DNA from 2 places in the Streptomyces sp. NPDC002845 genome. Region 2 is predicted to be linked to the other one. Evidence: riboswitches for the same ligand, from Rfam matches in the RefSeq annotation. Region 2 holds a riboswitch; the other holds the start of a gene.
The links. Region 2 has a riboswitch for glycine ahead of gcvT (glycine cleavage system aminomethyltransferase GcvT). Riboswitches for the same ligand answer to the same signal wherever they lie in the genome.

Region 1: another riboswitch for glycine. It lies ahead of gcvP (aminomethyl-transferring glycine dehydrogenase); the one in region 2 lies ahead of gcvT (glycine cleavage system aminomethyltransferase GcvT).

The regions. Positions count from the first base shown of each region.
Region 1 is NZ_JBSFUU010000085.1:7,187-17,539, forward strand. It holds gene ftsR (transcriptional regulator FtsR) at 1-284, shown strand, start outside; gene ACWD3C_RS39570 (bifunctional nuclease family protein) at 379-852, shown strand; gene ACWD3C_RS39575 (MerR family transcriptional regulator) at 1,126-1,770, shown strand; gene ACWD3C_RS39580 (DNA polymerase IV) at 1,884-3,278, shown strand; gene ACWD3C_RS39585 (PRC-barrel domain-containing protein) at 3,676-4,044, opposite strand; glycine riboswitch at 4,170-4,265, shown strand; gene gcvP (aminomethyl-transferring glycine dehydrogenase) at 4,444-7,329, shown strand; gene ACWD3C_RS39595 (DUF5999 family protein) at 7,494-7,700, opposite strand; gene ACWD3C_RS39600 (hypothetical protein) at 8,089-8,673, opposite strand; gene ACWD3C_RS39605 (glutamate--cysteine ligase) at 9,217-10,353, shown strand, end outside.
Region 2 is NZ_JBSFUU010000006.1:4,069-14,421, reverse strand. It holds gene ACWD3C_RS05745 (ABC transporter ATP-binding protein) at 1-268, opposite strand, end outside; gene ACWD3C_RS05740 (ABC transporter permease) at 275-1,231, opposite strand; gene ACWD3C_RS05735 (ABC transporter permease) at 1,233-2,237, opposite strand; gene ACWD3C_RS05730 (ABC transporter substrate-binding protein) at 2,336-4,003, opposite strand; gene ACWD3C_RS05725 (enhanced serine sensitivity protein SseB C-terminal domain-containing protein) at 4,548-5,363, opposite strand; gene ACWD3C_RS05720 (enhanced serine sensitivity protein SseB) at 5,562-6,332, opposite strand; gene ACWD3C_RS05715 (AAA family ATPase) at 6,626-7,294, opposite strand; glycine riboswitch at 7,524-7,622, shown strand; glycine riboswitch at 7,623-7,736, shown strand; gene gcvT (glycine cleavage system aminomethyltransferase GcvT) at 7,773-8,924, shown strand; gene gcvH (glycine cleavage system protein GcvH) at 9,208-9,585, shown strand; gene glyA (serine hydroxymethyltransferase) at 9,600-10,353, shown strand, end outside.

The DNA of each region.
Region 1 (10,353 bases), on a different contig from region 2:
TCACTCCGCTGACGGACGGGGTGTACGACTCCGAGGCGGTCACCGTCGCCGCGCTCGTCGTCGAACTGGGGCGGTTCGGGATCGAACCACGGCATCTGCGAGTGATGAAGGCCGCCGCGGACCGTGAGGCAGGGCTCGTGGACCAGGTTGTGGCCCCGCTGCGCCGCCACCGCAATCCGCAGACCAGGGCGCACGCGGAGGCTCGTACGAAGGAGCTGGCGGGGCTCGCGGTGAAGCTGCACGCAGCGCTGGTGCAGACCGCGCTCGGCGTAAGGCTGCCTTGACGCCAGCGCGCGGATGCCCCAGTGGAGCCCTGGTCGACCGGGGCAATCTCTGCCCGACTACCCAAACGTCCCGCGTACGGCCTAGGGTTGCTGTGTGAACGAGCTCGATGTCGTAGGTGTCCGGGTCGAAATGCCCTCCAACCAACCGATCGTGCTCCTGCGTGAAGTGGGAGGCGACCGTTACCTCCCCATCTGGATCGGGCCGGGGGAGGCCACGGCGATCGCCTTCGCACAGCAGGGCATGGCCCCCGCCCGACCGCTGACCCACGACCTGTTCAAGGACGTGCTGGAGGCCGTCGGCCAGGAGCTCACGGAAGTGCGCATCACCGATCTGCGTGAGGGCGTCTTCTACGCGGAGCTGGTGTTCGCCAGTGGGGTCGAGGTCAGCGCCCGTCCGTCCGACGCCATAGCGCTGGCGCTGCGCACCGGGACACCGATCTACGGAAGTGAAGGGGTGCTCGACGATGCGGGCATCGCCATCCCGGACGAGCAGGAGGACGAGGTGGAGAAGTTCCGCGAGTTCCTCGACCAGATCTCGCCCGAGGACTTCGGGACGAGCAGCCAGTGAGCCCGGGGCCATGGGCGGCGGCGTTCAGAGGCTGACCGGCCCAGAGGTCTGCGTTCGGCGGGGTTTGCTGTGATCGCGCGCTGGGCACATGCCAGCGGCCAGTGTGGTGTCGTGCGGTCCGGCCTCAGCGCATTCGGCTAGCCTTTCCCCGCGGAAGGGCACGGGAAACCACTCCTTGGGTGATTATCACTCGGCGTGCCGAGTGTGGCGATCGTTGACGCACCCCTGGTGACTGCCTACCGTCGAGAGGGCAGGTCGAGGACGGAGGTCGGCGTGAGAAGCAGCGGCGACGGTACGGCTGGGGGTGCTCCCGGACGCAGTCCGGGGGAGAACGGCCCGTACCCGCTTCACGGCAGCGCGGCCGGTCACGTCCCGCAGCGGCCGACAGCAGTGCCGGGCAGCGCAGGGGCGACGTCCGAGACGTACGAGAAGATCGGTTACCGCGGTCCCACGGCGTGCGCGGCCGCGGGCATCACCTATCGGCAGCTCGACTACTGGGCCCGCACCGGGCTCGTCGAGCCGAGCGTGCGGCCTGCCTACGGGTCGGGGACGCAGCGCCTTTACAGCTTTCGGGACGTCGTCGTTCTGAAGATCGTCAAGCGGTTTCTGGACACCGGGGTGTCCCTGCAGAACATCCGGACCGCAGTCCAGCACCTCAGGGAGCGAGGCTTCCGGGATCTGGAGCGCATGACGCTGATGAGCGACGGTGCGACCGTCTACGAGTGCACGTCTCCCGATGAGGTCCACGCGCTGCTCCAGGGCGGTCAGGGCATCTTCGGTATCGCGGTGGGTGTGGTGTGGCGGGACGTGGAGAGCGCTCTCTCGCAGCTGCACGGCGAGCGGGTCGACACGGGGGAAACCCTGGTCGCCCACAATCCGGCGGATGAGCTGGCCCGGCGGCGCAACCGGGCGGTTTGAGGGCGCTGTCCTGGCCGCGTCGGCGGGGCGGGGGAACCGGGGACCGAGCTTGCGTCGGGCTGGTGGCCGGCCGTAGCGGGGCATTGTCAGTGGCGTAGGGCAGCATCGGAGATGTGAGAACCGCGCCCACGATCCTGCATCTCGACATGGATGCCTTCTTCGCCTCGGCGGAGCAGGCATCCAAGCCGAGCCTGCGCGGGAAGGCCGTCATCGTGGGCGGGCTCGGGCCACGCGGGGTGGTGGCCACGGCCTCGTACGAGGCGCGGGTGTTCGGGGTGCACTCGGCGATGCCCATGGCGCAGGCGCGACGGCTGGCGCCGAACGCCGCGTATCTCGTGCCGAGGTTCGGGTTCTACCGGGCGATCAGCGAGCAGGTCATGGGGCTCTTGCGCGGGTTGTCGCCGCTGGTGGAGCCGCTGAGCCTGGACGAGGCGTTCGTCGATCTGGAGGCCGGGGGAGCGGCCTGGGACGAGGAGTCGGCGCGGCTGGCCGGGGCGAAGCTTCGGGCGGACATACGGGCCGTGACAGGGCTGACCGGGTCCGTGGGGCTCGCCGCGTCCAAGATGCTCGCGAAGATCGCCTCCGAGCAGGCCAAACCCGACGGACTCGTGCTCATCGAGCCCGGGACCGAGCGGGCGCTGCTCGGGCCGAAGTCGGTGCGCATCCTGCCCGGCGTGGGGCCCGCGACCGGGGACCATCTGCGGCGGGCCGGGATCACCACGGTCGAGGAGATCGTCGAGGCCGGTGAGGAGGAGCTGGTACGGCTGGTGGGGAAGGCCCATGGACACGGGTTGTACGCCATGGCCCTGGCGCACGACGAGCGACCCGTGGTGGCCGAGCGGGACACGAAGTCGGTGTCGGTGGAGGACACGTACGACGTGGACATCCACGACCGCGTACGGGTCCGCATGGAGGTGCAGCGGCTCTCCGACCGGTGTGTGCGGCGGCTGCGTGGTGCGCGGCTGTCGGGGCGGACCATCGTGCTGAAGGTGCGGCGGTACGACTTCTCCACGCTGACCCGGTCCGAGACGCTGCGGGGGCCCACGGACGACCCCGCCGTGGTGCGGGAGGCCGCCGCGCGGCTGCTGGAGTCCGTGGACACGACCGGTGGCGTACGGCTGCTCGGGGTGGGCGTCAGTGGGCTCGCCGACTACACGCAGGAGGACCTGTTCGCTCAGGCGGCGGGGGAGCTGGACCTCGCGGAGGAGGAAGCGGTGGAGGCGCCCGCTCCGGAGGAGAGCGCGACGCCCGTCGAGCGGCGCTGGCCCGCGGGGCACGACGTTCGGCACACCGAGTACGGGCACGGGTGGGTGCAGGGCAGCGGGCTCGGGCGGGTCACGGTGCGGTTCGAGACGCCTGGGTCCGAGCCTGGGCGCGTGCGTACGTTCCGGGTGGACGATCCGGAGTTGGAGCCCGCGGAGCCGTTGCCCTTGTTACCTGGGGTGCCGATGGGGCCGGAGGCTGGGACCGCGGTGGAGGGCGGGTTGGAGATGAGGGCGCCGGGGTGAGGGTGCGGCCGGGGCGGGGGACTGGCGCCGGGGTGCGGTTGGGGCGTGGGTGAGCCGTGGGTGGGCCTTGGCGATGCGGGGCCGGTGGCCGCGCCGACGGCGCGTGGTTTGTGCCTTCTGCCGAGGCGGGGTGGGGTGGGGACGGGTGCGCGAGAGGGCGGGGAGAGGGGTAGTGGCTGGGCTGTGTCCTGCCGGGACGAGTACGTGGCTGATCCGTCCAGGGTGGAGCAGGGCGGGGCCGAGGTATCAGGCGGGCGGGCCGGGGCGCGTGAGCGTGTTTGGGGTGGACGACTCGTGATCGCAGCGGGCGGAGCCGTTGCCGCTGCGTGTCCGGAGGCTGGTGGGGGCCAGGGTGAGTTGGCGGGTGGCAAGGCCGGGCGGGTGCTGGTGCCGTCGGTCAGGGTTCGTCCTGGCCTGCCACTTGTCCGAAGTCCCAGTCGGGCGGTGGGGGTGGGGCCACGTCGAGGCCGTAGTGGTGGTAGAGCTGGAGCTCTTGCTCCGGGGAGAGGTGGCGGCCCACGCCGAAGTCGGGGGCGTCCTTGATGAGGGCGCGGTCGTAGGGGACGCGGAGGGCGCCGCCGACGAATTCGCTGGGCTCCAGGGGGACGAAGGCGTCGCGGCCGAAGAGGCCCGTGCGTATCGCCGCCCACTCGGGGATGCCGGTCGCGTCGTCGAGGTAGACCTCGTCGACCGTGCCGATCTTGGTGCCCTTACGGTCGAACGCCTTGCGGCCGATCAGATTGCGCGGATCGATGTCGGTCTGCATGGGCCCTCCAAGTGGTCGCACCAAGGGTTGCAGCTCATCCTTAAGCACTACGAAAAGGCACATTGAGGAAGGCGGCCACTCGAAAGCCCGTGCGTTGACCTCGCTGGTAGTCTGGCAGCGGCTGCTGACCCCGTGCGGGAGAGTCCTCCAGACACCATCGGAGGCGCCGAAGGAGCAAATCCTCCCCGGAATCTCTCAGGCCCACGTACCGCACGGACGAGGTCACTCTGGAAAGCAGGGCGGGTGTCGACGGCTTCCGCTCTCACCGACGGTGCAAGCCGGAGCGTCCTCGGGCGGTCCGGTGAAGCTCTCAGGTTGAGATGACAGAGGGGGAGGCCGTCGGGGCACCCGTGCCGTGGTGCCCCTCGAAGGTCGTGTCAGACCAGGAGGCCTCCGCAAATGACCGCCCATCGCATTCCGCTCTCCGAGCTCGAACAGGGAACCCCCTTCGAGCGGCGTCACATCGGACCCGACCACGAGGACCGGGCCAAGATGCTGGCGCAGGTCGGGTACGGCTCCCTCGACGAGCTGACGGCCGCCGCGGTCCCGGATGTGATCAAGAACGCCGAGGCCCTGAAGCTGCCGGGCGCACGCACCGAGGCCGAGGTGCTGGAAGAGCTGCGCTCCCTCGCCGATCGCAATCAGGTCCTCGACTCCATGATCGGGCTCGGGTACTACGGGACGTTCACCCCGCCCGTCATCCTGCGCAATGTCATGGAGAACCCGGCCTGGTACACCGCCTACACGCCGTATCAGCCCGAGATCTCGCAGGGGCGGCTCGAAGCCCTGCTGAACTTCCAGACCATGGTCGCCGACCTGACCGGTCTGCCCACCTCCGGTGCCTCCCTGCTCGACGAGGGCACGGCGGCCGCGGAGGCCATGGCACTGTCCCGGCGCATGGGCAAGAACAAGAAGGGTCTCTTCCTGGTCGACGCGGACGCGCTGCCGCAGACCATCGCCGTGATCGAGGCCCGCGCCGAGCCGACCGGCGTCGAGGTCGTCGTCGCCGATCTCAGTGAGGGCATCCCCGCCGAGATCGCCGGGCGCGAGATCAACGGCGTACTGATTCAGTACCCGGGAGCCTCCGGTGCCGTACGCGCCATCAAGCCCGTCATCGACCAGGCGCACGAACTCGGCGCGCTCGTCACCGTCGCCGCCGATCTGCTTGCCCTCACGCTGCTCACCTCGCCCGGTGAGCTGGGCGCCGACATCGCCGTCGGTACGACCCAGCGCTTCGGTGTGCCGATGGGCTTCGGCGGGCCGCACGCCGGGTACATGGCCGTGCACGAGAAGTTCGCGCGCAGCCTGCCCGGGCGGCTCGTGGGCGTCTCCGTCGACGCGGACGGACACAAGGCGTACCGGCTCGCCCTGCAGACGCGGGAGCAGCACATCCGCCGCGAGAAGGCGACCAGCAACATCTGTACGGCGCAGGTGCTGCTCGCCGTGATGGCCGGCACGTACGCCGTGTACCACGGGCCCGAGGGCCTGAGGATCATCGCCCGGCGCACCCACCGGTACGCCACGATCCTCGCCGCGGGGCTCACCGCGGGCGGGGTCGAGGTCGTGCACGGCGCCTTCTTCGACACGGTCACCGCGCGGGTACCGGGCAAGGCGGACGCGGTCGTCGCGGCCGCGCGGGAGCACGGGGTCAACCTGTGGCGCGTGGACGCCGACACCGTGTCGATCGCCTGCGACGAGACGACCAAGCGGGCCCAGGTGGGCGCCGTATGGACCGCGTTCGGGGTGGAGGGCGACGTCGAGGCGCTCGACGCGGCCACCGAGGAGGCGTTGCCGGACGCGCTGCTGCGCACCGACGAGTACCTCACGCACCCGGTCTTCCACCAGCACCGCTCCGAGACCGCGATGCTGCGCTACCTGCGCAGGCTCGCCGACCGGGACTACGCGCTCGACCGCGGCATGATCCCGCTGGGCTCCTGCACGATGAAGCTCAACGCGACCACGGAGATGGAGCCGGTCACCTGGCCCGAGTTCGGGCAGTTGCACCCCTTCGCGCCCGCCGAGCAGGCCGGGGGCTACCTCACGCTCATCCGGGAGCTGGAGGAACGTCTCGCCGAGGTCACCGGGTACGACAAGGTCTCGCTCCAGCCGAACGCGGGCTCCCAGGGAGAACTGGCCGGTCTGCTCGCCGTTCGCGGGTATCACCGGGCCAACGGTGACGAGCAGCGCACGGTGTGCCTGATCCCGTCCTCCGCGCACGGTACGAACGCCGCCAGTGCCGTCATGGCGGGCATGAAGGTCGTCGTCGTGAAGACCGCCGAGGACGGCGAGATCGACGTCGAGGACCTGCGGGCGAAGATCGAGCGGTACCGCGACGAACTGGCGGTGCTGATGATCACGTACCCCTCGACGCACGGTGTGTTCGAGGAGCACGTCGCCGAGATCTGTGCCCAGGTGCACGAGGCGGGCGGCCAGGTGTACGTGGACGGCGCCAACCTCAACGCGCTGGTGGGGCTTGCCAAGCCGGGCCACTTCGGCGGTGACGTCTCGCACCTGAACCTGCACAAGACGTTCTGCATCCCGCACGGCGGCGGCGGTCCGGGAGTCGGCCCTGTCGGTGTACGCGCGCACCTGGCGCCGTATCTGCCGAATCACCCGCTGCAGCCCGCGGCCGGCCCGGAGACGGGTGTGGGCCCGATCTCGGCGGCGCCGTGGGGTTCGGCGGGCATCCTGCCCATCTCGTGGGCGTACGTCCGGCTCATGGGCGGTGAGGGGCTCAAGCGGGCCGCGCAGGTGGCGGTCCTGAGCGCCAACTACATCGCCAAGCGTCTGGAGCCGCACTACCCGGTGCTGTACACCGGCCCCGGTGGGCTCGTCGCGCACGAGTGCATCATCGATCTGCGGCCGCTGACCAAGGCGACCGGGGTGACCGTGGACGACATCGCCAAGCGGCTGATCGACTACGGCTTCCACGCGCCGACGATGTCGTTCCCGGTGGCCGGGACGCTGATGATCGAGCCGACCGAGTCGGAGGACCTGGCCGAGCTGGACCGGTTCTGCGAGGCGATGATCGCGATCCGGGCGGAGGTCGAGAAGGTCGGCTCGGGCGAGTGGCCCGCGGACGACAACCCGCTGCGGAACGCCCCGCACACCGCCGCCTCGGTCGGTGGGGAGTGGAAGTACGGGTACAGCCGTGAGGAGGCCGTCTTCCCGGACGGTGTCTCGGCCGCCGACAAGTACTGGCCGCCGGTGCGCCGGATCGACCAGGCCTTCGGGGACCGGAACCTGGTCTGCTCCTGCCCGCCGCTCGACGCTTACGAGGAGTAGTCACCCCTGGACACGCGTCGGGGCCGGTGCGGAGCGTATGTCTCCGGCCGGCCCCTCGTATGTCCGGGCGGTTGCCCTGGTGTGGTCCGGGCAGTTCCCCTGTGTACGGACGGTCGCCTTGTGTCGAAGGCGGCCGCCTTGTGCGCGGTGCGCGTCTGTGCGGCTCAGGCGGCCGTCATCACCTGGCCGGTGCCCAGCGGGCGGTGAGGGTCGATGATCTGGCCGTCTGGCAGTAGCTCACCGGTGTCCTCGAAGAGCAGAACGCCGTTGCACAGCAGGCTCCATCCCTGCTCCGGGTGGTGCGCGACGAGGCGCGCGAAGTCCCGGTCGGCTGATTCTGCGGAAGGGCACGACGGCTGGTGCTGGCACATGGTGGTGGGGATCTCTCGCTCTGGCGTGATGTGTGAGATGGCTGTGGTGTCCGGCCCGTGGCGTGAAGCCTCGTTCATGGTCGCCCCCGTTGTGATAAATCGGTCCGGTCCCAGTGTTGCCCCACGGGCGTCGATCCGCAGGGATTTGGCGGCATCGCTTCTCACAGATTGAAGACGCATCACCCGTGCGGTCGGTTCATCCCAACTGCACTGTCCCTTCGGGTGGTTCGCCGTGGTCGGATAGGGCTAGTCCGGACGGGCCGGGCCTTTTCCGGCTCGTACGAGCGTAATGAGGCCCAAAAGAGCGGGCTGCTATCGGCAGCGGGAAAGAGATACCCCGCCACCGGTATTCCGGCAGCGGGGCAAGGGCGGTGCGGTGGTCCCGGATTCAGGCCGGTGAGCTCAGCAGCGGGGCCGGAGTCACCCGGTGGGTCAGTACCGGGAGCAGATCGGCGACCCGGTGTGGGCGGTGGGCCGCGATGCCGGGCGGGGCCGGGGCCAGCGGGACCAGGAGGTCGGTGGCGGCGGGATGGCCGGTGGCGCCGTCGGCCGTGCAGTCGCCGTGCAGCCAGAGCGTGAGCATGTACAGCTCGGGCACCGACAGCAGGCGTGCCTGGTACGGCTGCTTCATGGACTCCGCCTGGCGCAGGGCGAGCTCGGTGGCGGCGACGTACGGTCCTTCGAAGAAGTGCGAGAAGGCCCAGCCGTCGGGGGTCAGCCGGGTCTCGGCGGCGGCAACGGCGCGGTCGCCGCAGCGGATCAGGAAGCGCCAGCCGGCGAGCCTGGTCGCGGAGGCACCCTCGGGAGCGATCCGGTCCAGGACGTGGACGGGCAGCGGGAGTTCGGGCGTGGCGGGGCCCTGGGTGGTGCGCAGGGAGGGCGTGGGTGCCTCGCGGACGGCGGTGGGGGAACCGAGTGCCGTGAGGACGGTGCGCAGGGCGGGCGCGGGAGCCAGGGGGACATGCAACGGCATGATGGGTCGCCTCTCATTCGACAGGCAGGGTGGCGCGAGGGCGGGGGCGGACGGCGCTGTCAGCTCTCGGGGTCAGAGAGACGGGGGCTGGGGTCCGGTGCGTGAGTGGGGCATGCCGTACGTCACCTGACGGCAGGACCAGGGACCGCGAGCGCCGACTCTCTGCCTCTTCGGGAAGTTTATACGACACGTGTTCAGGCAGTGTTTCGTCTAGCAATCCTCCGAATGAAGAGCAAGACGTCATTCGGTCGCTGAATCGAGACATTCATCCCGCTTTTCCGCGGGGCCCGCGCCGGTGACCTCGGATTACTCGTGCGTAGCGGACGGCCGGTTCTGATCGGTGTTTTTCACGAGCCCGCAACATGGTGAAACCGCTTACCGCTACATGCCTCGGGAATGTGTCTGGCGGAAAGTCGCTTCCAGCGTAGCGGTAGACGGGTCCGCGTGGGGACGTTATCCGTCGCTCTGCCTGGGCATCATCCCACGTGCCCGGGACAGCAGCGGCCGGATCGTCGGCCTGCCCATCCGAGGAGGGACACTTCGATGGGAGAGAAGGTCGTGGCGGGGTCGTTCGACCTGTCCGATCGCCAGCACTACCGTGACAAGCTCCGGCAGTGCCTGACGGGGCTGGCGCGACTGCTGGACGAGAAGCGGTTCGACCGGCCCAAGAACCTGATGGGTCTGGAGATCGAGTTGAATCTCGCAGGGCCCGACGGTCTGCCGAGGATGATGAATGCGCAAGTACTCGAGCGGATTGCGAGCCGGGATTTCCAAACAGAACTCGCCATGTTCAATCTGGAAGTCAACATAGCCCCACACCGGCTGGACGGGAGGGTATTCGACCGGCTTTCCGAGGAGCTGCGCACCTCTCTGGCATATGCCCACCGAAAAGCGGGTGAGCTCGACGCGGGAATCGTGATGATCGGCATTCTGCCGACGCTCGGCCGCGACGACCTGGTATCCGCGAACCTTTCGGACGCCGAGCGCTACACCTTGCTCAACGACCAGATCGTGGCCGCCCGCGGGGAGGACTTCGCGCTCGACATCGACGGTGTGGAGCGCCTGGTGTGCACATCGAAGTCGATCGCGCCCGAAGCCGCGTGTACGTCCGTGCAGCTGCACCTTCAGGTCACCCCGAGCCGGTTCGCCGACGTGTGGAACGCAGCGCAGGCGGTGGCCGCCGCGCAGGTCGCCGTCGGGGCCAACTCGCCGTTCCTCTTCGGGCACGAGCTGTGGCGGGAGTCGCGGGTTCCGCTGTTCCTGCAGTCCATCGACACCCGGCCGCCCGAGCTCCAGGCGCAGGGAGTACGGCCGCGCACCTGGTTCGGGGAGCGGTGGATCACCTCGGCGTACGACCTCTTCGAGGAGAACCTGCGCTACTTCCCGGCCCTGCTGCCCATCTGCGACGACGAGGAACCGCTGCGCGTGCTCGATGAGGGCGGCATCCCCAAGCTCGCCGAACTCGTGCTGCACAACGGCACGGTGTACCGCTGGAACCGGCCCGTGTACGGCATCGCCGACGGTGTACCGCACCTGCGGGTCGAGAACCGCCTGCTGCCCGCGGGCCCCACCGTCACCGACGTCATCGCCAACGCGGCCTTCTACTACGGAGTCGTCCGCGCCCTCGCCGAGGAGGCGCGGCCCGTGTGGAACCGGCTGCCGTTCGAGACCGCCGCCGCC
Region 2 (10,353 bases):
CGCGCAGATCGCGCAGCTTGTTCCGGTCCATGGTGAGCAGGTCGGCGCCGTCGAAGTCGGCACGGCCGCCGACCGTGACGCCCTTGCGCGGCAGCAGCCCCATCAGTGCCAGGGAGGTGACGGACTTGCCGCAGCCGGATTCACCGACCAGTCCCACGACCTGGCCCTGGCCGACGGCGAACGAGACGCCGTCGACGGCCCTCGACTCCTTGCGGCCGTGCCCGCCGCCGAAAGTGACGGTCAGTTCGTCGACTGTGAGAAGTGGCATGGTGGTTCAGCCTCGCAACTTCGGGTCGAGGGCTTCCCGCATGGCCTCGCCGAGCAGGGTGAAGCCGAGGGCGGTGATGATGATGCCGACGGCCGGATAGACCGCCATCATCGGCGCGTTGTCGAAGAAGCGCTGCGCCTGGGACAGCATGACACCCCACTCGGGAACCGCCGGATCGGGGTTGCCGAGGCCCAGGTAGGACAGGGCGGCCGCCTCGATGATCGCGGTGGCCAGGGACAGCGTCGCCTGAACGATCACCGGGCTCAGGGAGTTGGGCATGATCTGGGTGAGGACGATGCGCCTTCTGCGGACGCCGAGGGCACGGGCGGCCAGCACATAGTCGGCGCCGCCCTGGGCGAGCATCGAACCGCGCAGCAGCCGGGCGAAGATCGGCACCTGGACGACACCCACAGCGATCATCACGGTGGTCAGGGACTGGCCCATGACCGCGGCGACGGAGACGGCGAGCAGCAGCGAGGGCAGGGCCAGCATCATGTCGGTGACGCGCATGACGAAGGAGTCGAGGCGCTTGCCCGCCGCGCCGCCGAGCGTGGCCGCGGCGCCCGAGATCCCGCCGATGAGGAAGCCCACGACGAGCCCGATGAGGGTCGCCACGACACCGACGAGCAGTGTCTGCCGGGCGCCGACCAGCATGCGCGAGAACATGTCCCGGCCCAGGTGGTCGAGGCCGAGCCAGTTCTCGCCGCGCGGTCCGACGAACTGGCCCTGGTTGACCAGGACATCCCCGCGCCAGGTCTGTGCCGTCGGCGAGTAGGGGGCGGTCCAGGGGCCGACGACGGCGAGGACGACGAAGACGGCGATGATGCCGGCCCCGATGATCGCCATCTTGCTGGACTTCAGCCGCCGGAAGGCTTCCCGCCACAGACTGGCGCCGGTCGTGGTCTCGTGCTGGGCGGTAAGCTCCGCGAGGCGCTGGATCTTCTCGGTTTTCGTGGTGCTCACGTCAGTGCACCCGCACTCTCGGGTCGATGAGGCTGTACGCCACGTCCACCAGCAGATTGATCAGGACGTACACCATCGCGATGAACATGATGAAGCCGACGAGCACCGGGTAGTCACGGCTGTCGATCGCGGTCCGGATGAAGGAGCCGATGCCGCCGAAGGCGAAGACGGACTCGGTGAGGACGGCCCCCGACAGCAGCGAGCCGGTGAGCAGGCCGACGGCGGTGACCACCGGCAGCATGGCGTTGCGCAGCACGTGCCGTCCCCGTACGACGCGCCGCTGCAGGCCCTTGGACTCGGCGGTGCGGACGTAGTCCTCGCCCAGCACCTCCAGAACGCTGGCGCGGGTCATGCGCACGATGACGGCGAGGGGGATGGAGGCCAGGGTGACGGCGGGCAGCACCAGATGGGTGATGGCGTCCCAGGAGGCGTCGAACTCCCCGGTGAGAATGCCGTCCAGGACGGCGAACCCGGTCACGTCGGTGGCGTTGATACCGGTGGACTGGCGGCCGAAGCTGGGGAAGATCCCGAGTTCGACGGCGAAGATCCCCTTGAGGATGAGGGCGAGGAAGAAGACCGGGACGCAGATCCCGACGAGTGAACCGGAGACCGCCGTGACGTCCAGCCAGCCGCCCCGCTTGCGGGCGGCGAAGTAACCGAGCGGGACGCCGACCGCCACGGCGATGAGGATCGCGGCGACGGACAGCTCCATGGTGGCGGGGAAGCGCAGCGTGAACTCGTCCCACACCGGCTGTCCGGTCTGCACGGAGGTGCCCAGGTCGAGTTCGGTGATCCGCCTGAGGAAGCGCCAGTACTGGATATGGAGGGGCTCGTCGAGCCCCAGCGCGCGGTTGATGCGCGCCACTTCGGCCTCGGTGGCTCTCTCCCCCAGGATCGCTGAGGCGGGTCCGCCGGGCAGCCGGTTCAGCCAGAGGAACAGCAGAACCGACAGGCCGAGCAGGGTGGGAATGAGTTGGAGCAGTCTTCGTACGACGAGACGCAGCACCCCGCATGCCCCTTTCTAGCGTGTGTGACTTCAGATACGGGTCCGCCCGGTCGCCGAGTTGCAGCGGCCGGGCGGACCTGTGCTGTGCCTGTCTCTGCCTACTTGAAGGAGACTTCCGCGAAGTTCTCCTGGGTCAGCGGGGAAACGTTCGGCGGGTTGACATTCTTGGCGAACGCGATGGCAGGCGGGGAGGAGGAGATCGGGACACCCGGCAGGTAGTCCATGATGACCTCGTTGGCGTTCTTGTACGCCGCGGTGCGCTCGTCCGCGTCACCCAGCTCCGAACCGGCGTTCACCGCGTCGAAGAGCTCCTGGTTCTTGAAGCCCCACTGGGTGTCGTACCCGGCGAACCAGGTGCCGATGAAGTTGTAGCCGTCGTTGAAGTCACCGGTCCAGCCCAGCATGTGCAGGGCGCAGGAGCCGGCCTCGGTGGCGTCGAGGTAGTCCGGGGCCCACTTCATGGGCTTCGGGGTGACCTTGATGCCGGCCTTCTCCAGGTCGGCCTTCATCAGCTCGAAGAGGTCCTGGGGGGCGGGCATGTAGGGGCGGGTGACCTCGGTCGGGTAGCAGAACTCGATCTCCAGGCCGCTCTCACCGGCGTCCGCGAGGAGCTGCTCGGCCTTGGCCGTGTCGTACTCGTACGTCGTCACGTCGTCCGAGTAGCCGGCGACCGTGTCCGGCATGAACTGCGTGGCCACCTTGCCGCCCTCGGGCAGCTGGGTCTTGACCAGGTTCTCGCGGTCGAGGGCGTGCGCGATGGCCTGGCGGACTTCCTTCTTCTTCAGCGCCGCGTTCTTCTCCTGGGTCATGCCGAGGTAGAAGAGGTTGAAGACACCGCGGGTCGGGACCTCGAAGCCCTCGTCCTCCAGGGTCTTGACGTCGGCGGGCGAGACGAGGTCGTAACCGTCGATGTCACCGGCCTGGAGCGCCTGGCGGCGGCCCTCCTCGGTGTCGATGGTGCGGATGACCAGGTTCTTCACCTTGGCCTTGTCGCCCCAGTAGTCGTCGAAGCGCTCAAGGGTGACTTCCTTGTTGCCCTTGTTCCACTTCGTGATCCGGTACGGGCCGGTGCCGGCGACCGTGCCGGCCTCCTGGCTGTACTTGGGGTACGTGATGGCGTCGCCCTTGGCGGTCGCCTCCTGCTTCTCGTACTCCTCGATGGCCTTCGGCGAGTGGATGGCCAGGGCCTGGAGGGAGAAGCCGCCCGGCAGGTTCGCGGAGGGCTCCTTGACCTCGATGACGGCGGTGTTCTCGTCCTGAGCGGTGCAGGACTTGTAGTTCGCCTCCGCCGTCTCCTCGTCCTCGTTGCTCGCGAAGCCGCCCATGATGGACTGCCAGTAGTAGGAGACCGCGCTGGACTGGTAGGTGCCCGTCCAGTTGAACCAGTGGTCGTAGTTGGCGCACACGGCCTCGGCGTTGAAGTCCTCGCCGTCGTGGAACTTCACGCCCTTGCGGAGGTTGAAGGTCCAGACGGTGCCCTCGTCGTTGCTCTCCCAGCTCTCGGCGAGACCGCCGACGAGCTCACTGCCGCCCGACTCGTGCTCAAGGAGCGCTTCGAAGGCCTGGCGAGTGACCCGGAAGGTCTCACCGTCGCTCGCGAGTGCCGGGTCCAGCGAGCCCGGGTCGCCCGGGGCGCCGAACACGAACGTGTCCTCGCCGCCGTTCTCGTCCTCCGTGTCTCGCTCGCTGGCGCAACCGGTGGCGATCAGACCGACCGTCAACGCGGCCGTGATCGCCCTGGCGGCTCGGGATCTGCGTATGCGCATAGGGGGCCACTCCGGGGGTCCGCTGTGAGGAATGCGTGTTGACCCCCGCACACTACAGACGCGGCACCCGACCGAGAACAGTCCGCATAGCGGTGATACCTACCTGAGATCTGAACACTCACCAAAACGCAAGCTTCCGGTACATCAAGGATGCGTGCAGTTAACTTGCCTGATACAGGCGGCAGTCGGTGGGCACAAGGGTGCGAGAGGTTCCGCGGATGCCGCTCGGCCGGGAATCGGGTGTTCCGAATGGTGATACAGAGCGGGCCGAGGGCTTCCTGACCGGTCGGTCAGCGGACCGACCGGACGACGAACCCGCCCGACGGCAGGCCGACCGGACGGCGCGAGGGTATACGGGCGGCAGACCAGCCGAACGCCGACCCACGCGACGGCACGAGAGCGCCCTGCCGACAGATCAGCCCTTCGGCGAACCGGCCCGTCCGGCAGGTCTGCCGGACGGCGTGGGGTGCCTGGACGGCGGGTCGGCCGGGCTACAGCGGGTTCTGGGCCGTCGGCGGGTGCCGTCGGGTGCGGCAGATGCCGGTCAGTACGCCCGGGGAGCAGCGGCGCCCGGTTGGTGGCCGGGGACCGGCGGATAGCCGTAGTCCCCGGCGGGGGCGGCGCCATGGGCCTCGCGGTCGTAGAACGGGCGGGTGTTGGCGCGCAGCCACATCGCGACCGGGTCGTACTCGTCGGACATCGCCACGGTCGAGACGGGCAGCCCGTCCGGGACCGCGCCGATGGACTGCTGCATCATCGCGCGCACCGAGTCGACGGCGGGCGGCGAGGTGTCGTACACGTCGAGGCCGATGGCGAGGTACGGCGCGCCGAGCGCGGGCTGCACCCAGGCGCGGCGCAGGGAGCGGACGGCCGGGGTGCGGTGCGCGTTCTGCGAGAGCAGGGCGTAGAACTGCGGGATCTCGATGCCCGGTTCGGAGAGGCGGAGGGGGCCCGAGGGCTGGCGCTCCAGGCCCGTGGCGATCCGGCGCAGATCGAGCCAGGGGATGCCGACGCCGCCGCCCGGGGCATGCGGATTGAGCCACAGGCCGTAGTGGTCGGGGTAGAGGGTCCGGGCGACGTCGACTCCGTCGACCACCTCGTACGAGCGGTTCCAGCCGCTGGCGGAGAGTTCCTGGGCGGAGGTGACGCACGGGGCGTAGCCGTAGCCGTCCACCTCCATGTTCCCGTACTGGGCGTCGGGGGAGCCCGCCTGGCCGTGCCACAACAGCATCCAGACCTGGCCGGAGGACGGGGTCGCGAGCGCGCGGAGGAGCGCCTCGTAGGCGTCGTAACGCCCGGGCGTCACCTGGCGCAGCATGTGCTCTACCTGCCCGGCTGCGGCCGTGCCGCTCGCGCTCACGTTTACCGCCCTTCGAGTTGGACCTTGGAGACCTGGACCCTGGATATGAAACCAGCTTAGGCGCTCCTCTGGGTTGTGCCGTGGGAGCTAGGGGCTGGCTGTGATCCGTTGACTGCCAGTTGTTTGTGGCTTGTCGCGCCCGCGCGGCGGAGCCGTATGTCAACACAGCCCCGCGCCCCTTAAGGGGCGCGGTTGCAGTCAGCGTTGGTAGAAGGGGCGGACCCTGTTGCGCAGCCAGTCGGCCACCGGGTCCTGGGTTACGTCCATGAGGACCAGGTTTACCGGCCACTTCACCGGGGTCTTACCCAACGCCCGGCCCAGGGCGTCCATCGGGAGGGTACGTGAGTCGGCCTCCCATGCGGACAGCTCCACGCCTACGAACATCACCGGGTCGGCGGTCTCGATGGCGGCCAGGCAGCGGCGGGCGGTGAGGACGACGCCGGTGCCGTCGAACTCGGCGGAGGCGGCGGTGAGGAAGTCGACCGGATCGTCCTGCCAGTCGGGCTCGAACAGGCGTACGCGGGCGCCGCTCGCACCGTCCAGCGGGGTCCGGCCGGCCTGGCAGAGCTCGGCCACGGCGGGCGGCGGGAGCGGTACGCCGACGACGCCGTCCGGGTTCAGCGCGATGCCGACCTGCGGGGGCAGCCCGCGCGCGAACTCGGCTGCGGGCGCGACCGCGTACCCCATGTGGGTGCCGACGACCTGGCGGAACTGTTCCTCCGAGCTGAAGACCGGGACGTACGCCTGCCCCTCGATCTCCATGCCGGGCAGGTCGAGCGGGCCGCTGCGGGGACCGCCGCCCTCGGGCAGCGGCACCCAGAGGAAGCTGCGGCCGAGGACCTCGATGATCCGGCCGCCCGCCGAGGGCTGGCCGAGCGAGACGGAGAGGACCTCCTCCAGCTCGTTGCCGGGCCATCCGCCGTGACCTTGGGGGTGCGCCTGTGCCGGGAAGTCCGCCGGGAAGTCCATCTCTGCCTGCCGCTTGTCCTGTGTTGCCCTGGTGGCGAAAACCCTAGCGCGTAGGGGGGATACGGCCACCAGGCCCGCGAAGTCGATTCAGGCCATGAGGCCGGCTCGGCCCGTCGGCTGAGGCCGCGAGGTCGACTCAGGCCGCGAGGTCGACTCAGGCCGCGAGGTCGGCTCAGGCCGCGAGGTCGGCTCAGGCCGCGAGGTCGGCTCAGGCCGCGAGGTCGGCTCAGGCCGCGAGGTCGGCTCAGGCCCTAAGAGCAGCTCGGCCCGTCGGCTCAGCCCGCGAAATCGGCTCAGCCCGCGAAGTCGATCCGCTTGAGCGCGTTCGCCGCGTCCCGGTCGATGAGGACCGCCGAGCCGCAGCCGTCCGGCAGGTCTCCCGTCTCCACGGAGCGCAGCAGCCGGGCCATGGCACCGCGGTGCCGGACGAAGGCGTACCGGGAGACCCCGCGGCCGCGCTCGCGCTGGCCGTCACGGGCCTGGCCGGGGGTGACATCGAGCAGCAGCAGATGCAGGACGCCGCCCCGGCGGCGGGCCTCGCGGGCGAGCCAGCCGCGCACCCACGCCTGAGTACCGCAGTCGTGCACGACGACTCCCCCGCCGGCACGCAGGGCGCGGCGCAGACCCGCGTAGTGCGCGAACCGTACGAACGGCCGGTAGACCGCGTACGGCAGGAAGCGCGCCAGGCGCGCGTCGAAGCGGTCGCGGGTGTCCTGGGAGTCGATACGTACGCCCGGCACCGCGCGGCGCATCAGCGTCGACTTGCCGCTACCGGGCAGGCCGGTGACCACGACGAGGTCGTCGGGTCCGAAGGAGAGTCCGTGCGGGCTGCGCCCCGAGCGCTCCCGCAGATCGCGGACGACCGCCTTCGGGAACGGGCCGCACGCCTCCCGGGCCGGGGCAGTGGGCTGCTCGGGCAGCGCGATGCCCGAGGTCGTCGCGTACGCCGTGGTCCTGTTCACCGTGTTCGTCCTCCCCAATGGGTACGGAGTCCCATGCCCGTAAAGCGTAAAGAGAAGGTAATGGCGTATGCCTCCTGTTTCTGTCCGCGTACCGACACAAGCCTGCTACAGGACGCTGTGTCGCCTGCCGTGTCTCCCTGTGGACGCTGTGCGCGGGCTGTGCGAGGTCCCCCTGCCGTGCCGCACCGATGCGTGCAATGATGTGCCCGCCAACTGCATACCGGCCGCTTGAATCCGCGCGGGAGAGTCCCCAGCACCGTTTCGCCGGGGCGCCGAAGGAGCAAGTCCCTCCCTTGAATCTCTCAGGCCCCGTTACCGCGCGGGCGAGGCACATCTGAAAAGCGAGCCGCTGTCGTGGTGGCTCCACCCAAGGTGCAAGTCATGACCAGCAGTACGTACGGTCATGATGAACCTCTCAGGTTCCGATGACAGATGGGGAGGAACTTTCCTCGCCCGTCATGCCCTGGGAGCAGAACCGATGAGCAGCAACTCCCCTGTTGGACCTGTTGGACCGCGCCATACCGCGCTCGACGCCGTGCACCGCTCGCTCGGCGCGACGATGACCGACTTCGCCGGCTGGGACATGCCCCTGCGCTACGGCTCCGAGCGCGACGAGCACCTCGCCGTGCGCACCAAGGCGGGCCTCTTCGACCTCTCGCACATGGGCGAGATCACGGTCACCGGTCCGGGCGCCGCCGCACTGCTCGACTACGCGCTGGTCGGCAACATCGGGGGCGTCAAGGCCGGCCGCGCCCGCTACACCATGATCTGCCGCGAGGACGGCGGCATCCTCGACGACCTGATCGTCTACCGGCTGGCCGAAACCGAGGCCGCGTCTCCTCACTACCTGGTCGTGGCCAACGCTTCCAACGCCCAGGTGGTGCTGGACGCGCTGACCGAACGCGCCGAGGGCTTCGACGCGTCCGTGCGCGACGACCGGGACGCGTACGCGCTGATCGCCGTCCAGGGCCCCGAGTCCCCCGGCATCCTCAAGTCCCTGACCGACGCCGACCTGGACGGCCTGAAGTACTACGCGGGCCTGCCCGGCACGGTCGCGGGCGTCCCGGCGCTCATCGCGCGCACCGGGTACACCGGCGAGGACGGCTTCGAGCTGTTCGTGAAGCCGGAGCACGCCGTCGAGCTGTGGCAGGCGCTGACCAAGGCGGGTTCCCCGGTGGGGCTCGTGCCCTGCGGCCTGTCCTGCCGGGACACCCTGCGCCTGGAGGCGGGCATGCCGCTGTACGGGCACGAGCTGTCGACCTCGCTCACCCCCTTCGACGCGGGGCTCGGGCGGGTCGTGAAGTTCGAGAAGGAGGGGGACTTCGTGGGGCGGGCGGCGCTGGCCGAGGCCGCCTCCCGTGCCGAGGCCAACCCTCCGCGCGTCCTCGTCGGGCTGGTGGCCGAGGGGCGCCGGGTCCCGCGCGCCGGGTACGCGGTGGTCGCCGACGGCCGGGTGATCGGCGAGGTCACCTCCGGCGCCCCCTCGCCCACCCTGGGCAGGCCGATCGCGATGGCGTACGTCGACGCGGCGCACGCGGCCGTGGACACCCCGGGTGTCGGTGTGGACATTCGGGGTAGCCACGAGCCGTACCGCGTCGTGGCGCTGCCGTTCTACAAGCGCCAGAATTGAAGTTCTCTCCCGGCTGAAGCCGGGAGACTCTCCCCATGGATCGCTCCGGGGAGTTTGACAGGTCGTGCCTGCCCAGCGACGACCCTCCCGGCCGCCAGAGCAAATACGGGACCCGCTCGGGTCGTTGGGACTTGGCTGTCGCTCCCGACGACGCGCTGAGCGTGTCAGACGCTGGGCGCGGCCCGTAGCGAGACCCTGACCCTGCGCACATAACCTGTGCCCACCAGCAGTTCCAGCAGTCCCCCTTCATCAGCACTCCCGCGCATACAGGAGAATTCAGGCCATGAGCAACCCCCAGCACCTGCGCTACAGCAAGGAGCACGAGTGGCTGTCGGGCGCCGAGGACGGCGTCGCGACGGTCGGCATCACGGAGCACGCGGCGAACGCGCTCGGCGATGTCGTCTTCGTCCAGCTCCCGGAGGCCGGTGCCACGGTGACCGCGGGCGAGACCTGCGGCGAGCTGGAGTCGACCAAGTCCGTCAGTGACCTGTACGCCCCGGTCACCGGTGAGGTCACCGAGATCAACGAGGACGTGGTCAACGACCCGTCGCTGGTGAACTCCGCCCCCTTCGAGGGCGGCTGGCTGTTCAAGGTACGCGTCACGGAGGAGCCGGCCGACCTGCTCTCCGCCGACGAGTACGCCGCCTTTTCCGCCGGCTGAGGAGTCGTAGCCGTATGTCTGTCCTGAACACACCCCTGCACGAGCTGGACCCGGACGTCGCCGCCGCCGTCGACGCCGAGCTGCACCGCCAGCAGTCCACCCTGGAGATGATCGCCTCGGAGAACTTCGCTCCGGTCGCGGTCATGGAGGCCCAGGGCTCGGTGCTGACCAACAAGTACGCCGAGGGCTACCCGGGCCGCCGCTACTACGGCGGCTGCGAGCACGTCGACGTGGTCGAGCAGATCGCCATCGACCGCATCAAGGAGCTCTTCGGCGCCGAGCACGCCAACGTCCAGCCGCACTCGGGCGCGCAGGCCAACGCGGCCGCGATGTTCGCGCTGCTCAAGCCCGGCGACACGATCATGGGTCTGAGCCTCGCGCACGGCGGGCACCTGACCCACGGCATGAAGATCAACTTCTCCGGCAAGCTCTACAACGTCGTCGCCTACCACGTGGGCGAGGACGGCCTGGTCGACATGGCCGAGGTGGAGAAGCTGGCCAAGGAGTCCAAGCCGAAGCTGATCGTGGCGGGCTGGTCGGCGTACCCGCGCCGGCTGGACTTCGCCGCGTTCCGGCGGATCGCGGACGAGGTCGGCGCGTACCTCATGGTCGACATGGCCCACTTCGCGGGTCTGGTGGCGGCCGGGCTGCACCCGAACCCGGTCCCGCACGCACACGTCGTCACGACCACGACCCACAAGACGCTGGGCGGCCCGCGCGGTGGCGTGATCCTTTCCGTCCAGGACCTCGCCAAGAAGATCAACTCGG